One region of the Pseudomonas sp. SL4(2022) genome, then DNA from elsewhere that is predicted to be linked to it. Evidence: predicted binding sites of a transcription regulator. Region 1 holds the regulator's gene; the other holds the start of a gene.
The links. Region 1 encodes sigma-54, which starts transcription at its own class of promoters, with help from an activator protein. Its sites were predicted from a motif close to ANTGGCATNNANNTTGCTNT; they were not measured.
Positions count from the first base shown of each region.

Region 2: the regulator sigma-54 is predicted to act here: its motif matches at 1,396-1,415, upstream of glnA (glutamate--ammonia ligase).

Region 1 is NZ_CP113060.1:787,032-790,360, forward strand. It holds gene lptB (LPS export ABC transporter ATP-binding protein) at 1-587, shown strand, start outside; gene OU997_RS03755 (RNA polymerase factor sigma-54) at 725-2,239, shown strand; gene hpf (ribosome hibernation-promoting factor, HPF/YfiA family) at 2,434-2,742, shown strand; gene ptsN (PTS IIA-like nitrogen regulatory protein PtsN) at 2,758-3,231, shown strand; gene rapZ (RNase adapter RapZ) at 3,234-3,329, shown strand, end outside.
Region 2 is NZ_CP113060.1:1,344,598-1,347,926, forward strand. It holds gene thiI (tRNA uracil 4-sulfurtransferase ThiI) at 1-1,181, opposite strand, end outside; gene glnA (glutamate--ammonia ligase) at 1,509-2,915, shown strand; gene OU997_RS06460 (DUF4124 domain-containing protein) at 3,090-3,329, shown strand, end outside.

The DNA of each region.
Region 1 (3,329 bases):
ACATGATCGTCGGTTTGGTCCAGGCCGATCAGGGCCGCGTGATGATCGACGATCTCGACGTCAGCCATCAGCCCATGCATGGCCGCGCCCGCGCCGGAATTGGCTACCTTCCCCAAGAAGCCTCGATCTTTCGTAAACTCAGCGTGGCCGACAACATCATGGCCATCCTGGAAACCCGCAAGGATCTCAACAGCAGCGCGCGCCAACAAGCGCTCGAGGGGCTATTGCAGGAGTTCCACATCACCCACATTCGCGACAACCTGGGCATGAGTTTGTCTGGGGGAGAGCGCCGCCGGGTGGAAATCGCTCGCGCCCTAGCCACCAACCCAAAATTCATCCTGCTTGACGAACCCTTCGCCGGTGTCGACCCGATTTCCGTGGGTGATATCAAACAGATCATCCACCACCTCAAGGCCAAAGGCATCGGCGTACTGATCACCGACCACAACGTGCGTGAGACACTGGATATCTGTGAAACCGCCTATATCGTCAACGACGGTCAACTGATCGCCGAAGGGGATGCAGAGGCAATCCTGGCCAACCAGACAGTAAAAGAAGTGTACCTAGGCCATGAGTTCAAGCTGTAACCACAGCTTTTCTCGGGCCTGCGGCAGCCAAGACTAGGCAAAACCCCAAAAGTCAGGCATATAATTTGCTTCCTAGTGGCGATTTTAACAACGCCCTGTAGTGGATTGCGCACAGACGCCGGTAAATAAGGTCTGCAATGAAACCATCGCTAGTCCTGAAGATGGGCCAGCAGCTGACGATGACACCGCAGCTGCAACAGGCCATCCGCCTACTCCAACTGTCGACCTTGGATCTGCAACAAGAGATTCAGGAAGCCCTGGAGTCCAACCCGATGCTCGAACGCCAGGAAGACGGCGATGATTTCGACAATTCGGACCCCATGGCCGATGGCGCAGAGAGCGCCAGCTCCAGTGAACAGCAGGACACCCCCTACCAGGAAACCAGCTTTCAGGAAACCACACAGACGGTGGACAACCTGGAAGAAGGCGATTGGGGCGAACGCATCCCCAATGAGCTGCCCGTAGACACTGCCTGGGAAGACATCTACCAGACCAGCGCCAGCAGCCTGCCCAGCAGCGCCAGTGATGACGACGAGTGGGATTTCACCACCCGCACCTCCAGTGGTGAAAGCCTGCAAAGCCACTTGCTCTGGCAACTCAATCTAGTGCCGATGTCAGACAAGGACCGCCTGATCGGCGTCACCCTGATCGACTGCATCAATGATCAGGGCTACCTCGAAGAAAGCCTGGAAGAAGTGGTCGATGCTTTCGATCCGGAACTGGATATCGAGCTCGACGAAGTTGAGGCCGTGCTGCACCGTATCCAGCAGTTCGAACCTGCCGGTATTGCCGCGCGCAACCTGGGTGAATGCCTGCTCCTGCAACTGCGTCAATTACCAGCCCAAACCCCATGGCTGAGCGAAGCCCAGCGCCTGGCCAGTGATTACCTCGATCTGCTTGGTAGCCGCGACTACAGCCAACTGATGCGCCGCATGAAGCTCAAGGAAGACGAGCTGCGTCAGGTTATCGAGCTGATCCAGAGCCTCAACCCGCGCCCAGGCTCGCAGATCGAGTCCAGCGAGCCCGAGTACGTAGTCCCCGATGTAATCGTGCGCAAGCACAACGAGCGCTGGCTGGTAGAACTGAACCAGGAAGCCATGCCGCGCCTGCGGGTCAACGCGCAGTACGCCGGCTTCGTCAAGCGTGCTGACTCCAGCGCCGACAACACCTTTATGCGCAACCAGCTGCAAGAAGCACGCTGGTTCATCAAGAGCCTGCAGAGCCGCAACGAAACCCTGATGAAAGTCGCCACGCAGATCGTCGAACACCAACGCGGCTTCCTCGACTACGGCGACGAAGCGATGAAACCGCTCGTACTGCATGATATTGCCGAAGCCGTCGGCATGCACGAATCGACCATTTCAAGGGTGACCACGCAAAAATTCATGCACACCCCACGCGGCATTTACGAACTGAAGTATTTCTTCTCCAGCCACGTCAGCACCTCCGAAGGTGGAGAATGCTCATCCACTGCGATCCGCGCGATCATCAAAAAACTGGTCGCGGCGGAAAATGCGAAAAAGCCGTTGAGTGACAGCAAGATCGCTGGTTTACTGGAGGCACAGGGCATTCAAGTAGCCCGCCGCACGGTCGCCAAGTACCGTGAATCCCTCGGAATAGCGCCTTCCAGTGAGCGCAAACGATTGATCTAAGGCGGCACAAAGAAGGAAGACAGATAGCACTGACCAAACACCCCAGGCCACGCCTTTTTTGCAAAAGCAGCCATACTGCCTATTAGCAATCAGCGCATGTGCCTGACTAGCTCTGTCAGCGTCTTCCGCGCCACAGTGTTCCGGCGGCAGGCCCTTTGCCTGTCTCTTACACACGGCAACAAGGAGAAAGCGGTATGCAAGTCAACATCAGTGGACATCAGCTGGATGTGACCGACGCCCTGCGCGACTACATCGCCGAAAAACTCGGCCGATTGGAGCGCCACTTCGACAAGATTACCAATGTGCAAGTCATCATGGAGGTCGAGAAACTCAAACAGAAAATCGAAGCGACCTTGCACGTTGCCGGTGGCGAAGTCGTCGCCAATGCCGAGCATGACGATATGTACGCGGCCATCGATCTACTGACTGACAAACTCGACCGACAACTCATCAAACACAAGGAAAAACAGCTCGAACGTCAACAGGGTGCAATGGCCCGCTGACATCGTCTATCTCCTATGATCCGACTTGAAACTATCCTGACCCCCGGCCGTTCCCTGGTGAACGTGCCGGGCGGCAGCAAAAAACGTGTCCTCGAACAGATTGCCAACCTGGTAGCGCGCGAGCTGCCTGACCTGGATGGACAAGATATCTTCGAAAGCCTGATTGCCCGAGAAAAACTCGGCTCGACCGGTTTCGGTAATGGCATCGCCATTCCGCACTGCCGCCTGCCCGGTTGCACCGCGCCGATCAGCGCCTTGCTGCGCCTGGACGCTGCCGTAGACTTCGACGCCATCGACGGTGCGCCAGTGGACCTGCTGTTTGTCCTGCTAGTGCCCGAAGCAGCAACCGATGCTCACCTGGAGCTGCTTCGGCAGATCGCCAGCATGCTCGATCGCAGCGATGTACGTGCCAGCCTGCGCCAAGCCGAAAGCAGCGAAGCCCTGTATCAGGTGGTCGTGGACGTACAAAGCCAACTCAACCGAGCCTGAGCATGCGCCTGATCATCGTTAGCGGTCGCTCCGGCTCCGGGAAGAGCACCGCCCTCGATGTACTTGAGGACAACGGCTTCTACTGCATCGACAATCTC
Region 2 (3,329 bases), 560 kb from region 1:
CCCAGCTCGTCGATGACTTTGTCGATCGGCAGCAAGGTGGCACGCGTCAAGGCGCGCTCGAAGACCGCCATGTCCACCTGGCGCTCTTCATGTTCGATGCGGTCTTTCTTCGCCCGCGTGGTCGGGTTCACCGAGATCACGCCGCAGTATTCCGGCATGTGTTTGGCAAATTCGGCCGTGCCAATCTGCGTGGCCGTGTCGATGATGTCCTGCTTGTGGCTGGCGATCAGCGGGCGCAGCACCAGCATGTCGGTAGCCGAATCGATCACCGAGAGATTCGGCAAGGTCTGGCTGGATACCTGGGAAATCGCCTCGCCCGTGACCAACGCATTGAGCTGCAGCTGCTCGGCCATGCGCGTGGCGGCGCGCAGCATCATGCGTTTCAAGATCACGCCCATCTGGCTGTTGTCGACCTTGCCGAGAATTTCACCCAGCACTTCCTCGAACGGCACGCTGATAAACAGCACACGCTGCGAGCTGCCGAACTTCTCCCACAAATAGTGCGCCACTTCCATCACGCCCAACTCGTGGGCACGGCCACCGAGGTTGAAGAAGCAGAAGTGGGTAACCAGACCACGGCGCATCATCTGGTAGGCCGCCACGGTGGAATCGAAACCACCGCTCATCAGCACCAGCGTTTGCTCCAGCGAGCCCAGCGGGTAACCGCCCAGACCTTCGTGCTGGTGATGAATGACGAACAGGCGTTGGTCGCGGATTTCCATGCGCACCACCACGTCCGGGTCTTTCAGCGAAATGCCCGCTGCGCCGCACTGTTGGCGCAACTGGCTGCCGACGTAACGCTCGATGTCCATGGAGCTGAAGGCATGCTTGCCAGCGCGCTTGCAGCGCACCGCAAAAATCTTGCCCGGTAACTGATCGGCAAAGTGCAGCTTGCACTTGGCCAACACGTCATCGAAGTCGCCCAGCGGGTATTCATCGACTTGCAGGAAGTGGGTGATGCCGGGGGTGCAGCTCAGCCGTTCGATCATCGCCTGCAGGGTTTTCGGTTCACTGATCTGGGTTTCGACTTCCAGGTTGTCCCACACACCGCTGACCTGCAGCTGTGGATCGAACTCACGCAAAACCGAACGAATATTCTTCGCCAGCTGCCGGATAAAGTGCTTACGCACCGGCCGACTTTTAATGGTGATTTCCGGGAAGACTTTAACGATCAGTTTCATGAAAACGCTGCGTGCCGAGACGGCCAAAAAACAGGGGCGCGGATTATAGCGGAAATTGCTCAAGCTTTGATCAAAAATCCTCACCCAATCAAAACGCGCACCATTAAAGTGCGCGCAATAAATATAGCGAACCATAACAGTGCAAATATTTATCGAGCAGCGCTATGCAGCCCCCGCCAGCCCTGAGTTTCAGGGCTTACACCCATTCCTGTGCACTGGCATGCAATTTGCTCCCTTGTGAGGCAGGATGCCCTGGCGGAGTATGCCGCCGGCCGTACCGTACTATTGAGGGCTCACGATTCGAGCCTTATCCACCTGGAGGACAGCATGTCGAAGTCGATTCAACTTATTAAAGAACACGACGTGAAGTGGGTTGACCTGCGCTTCACCGACACCAAGGGCAAACAGCACCACGTGACCATGCCGGCACGCGATGCGCTGGACGACGAGTTCTTCGAAGTCGGCAAAATGTTCGACGGTTCCTCCATCCACGGCTGGAAAGGCATCGAAGCTTCCGACATGATCCTGCTGCCGGTTGACGAAACCGCCGTACTGGATCCGTTCACCGAAGAGCCGACCCTGATCATCGTCTGCGACATCATCGAGCCGAGCACCATGCAAGGCTACGATCGTGACCCACGCTCGATCGCCAAGCGCGCGGAAGAATTCCTGAAAACCACCGGCATCGGTGACACCGTATTCGTTGGCCCGGAGCCTGAGTTCTTCATCTTCGACGAAGTGAAGTTCAAGTCCGACATCTCCGGCTCCATGTTCAAGATCTTCTCCGAACAAGGCTCCTGGAACACCGACGCTGACATCGAAGGCGGCAACAAGGGCCACCGCCCAGCTGTCAAAGGTGGCTACTTCCCAGTTCCGCCGTGCGACCACGACCACGAAATCCGTACTGCCATGTGTAATGCCATGGAAGAAATGGGCCTGGTCATCGAAGTTCACCACCACGAAGTGGCCACTGCCGGCCAGAACGAAATCGGTGTGAAGTTCAACACCCTGGTGGCCAAGGCTGACGAAGTTCAGACCCTGAAGTACTGCGTACACAACGTGGCTGATGCCTATGGCAAAACCGCGACCTTCATGCCGAAGCCACTGTACGGTGACAACGGTTCGGGCATGCACGTGCACATGTCCATCTCCAAAGATGGCAAGAACACCTTCTCCGGCGAAGGCTATGCCGGCCTGTCCGATACCGCCCTGTACTTCATCGGCGGCATCATCAAGCACGGTAAAGCCCTGAACGGCTTCACCAACCCGTCGACCAACTCCTACAAGCGTCTGGTCCCAGGTTTCGAAGCTCCAGTAATGCTGGCTTACTCGGCGCGCAACCGTTCGGCCTCGATCCGTATTCCGTACGTGTCCAGCCCGAAAGCCCGCCGTATCGAAGCACGCTTCCCGGACCCGGCTGCCAACCCGTACCTGGCCTTCGCGGCTCTGCTGATGGCCGGTATCGACGGTATCCAGAACAAGATCCACCCTGGCGATGCGGCCGACAAGAACCTGTACGACCTGCCACCCGAAGAAGGCAAGCTGATCCCACAAGTGTGCGGCAGCCTGAAGGAGGCCCTGGAAGAGCTGGACAAAGGCCGTGCGTTCCTGACCAAAGGCGGCGTGTTCTCCGACGACTTCATCGATGCCTACATCGAGCTGAAGTCCGAAGAAGAAATCAAAGTACGTACCTTCGTACACCCGCTGGAATACGACCTGTACTACAGCGTCTAATCCGGCACGCAACACAAGAGGCCACCTTCGGGTGGCCTTTTTGCGTTTGGCGCCGCGCACAAACCACCTTTCGCGCCGTAGTTTTCTGCGCTGGTACACGCTCAGCCATTTGCGTGCTTGCCAGAGCGCCTCACCAGTGCAAGGCTTAGGGCACATTACCCGGGAGAGTCAGGCATGCGCCCTCTACTTATCTGCCTGCTGCTGAGCCTGGCCTTGCCGGCCAGTGCACAGATCTACAAATACACCGACGCCAACGGCAATACGGTCTTCACTGACCAACCGCCGGAAGGCCAGGCAACGCAGAATGTCGAACTGCCCAAAACCAACAGCGTAACCCTGGCGGTACCCCCCGCCCCAGCGCCCAGCACACCGAGCGACAGCGGTACCGCCGCAGTGCCCTATAGCACCCTGCAA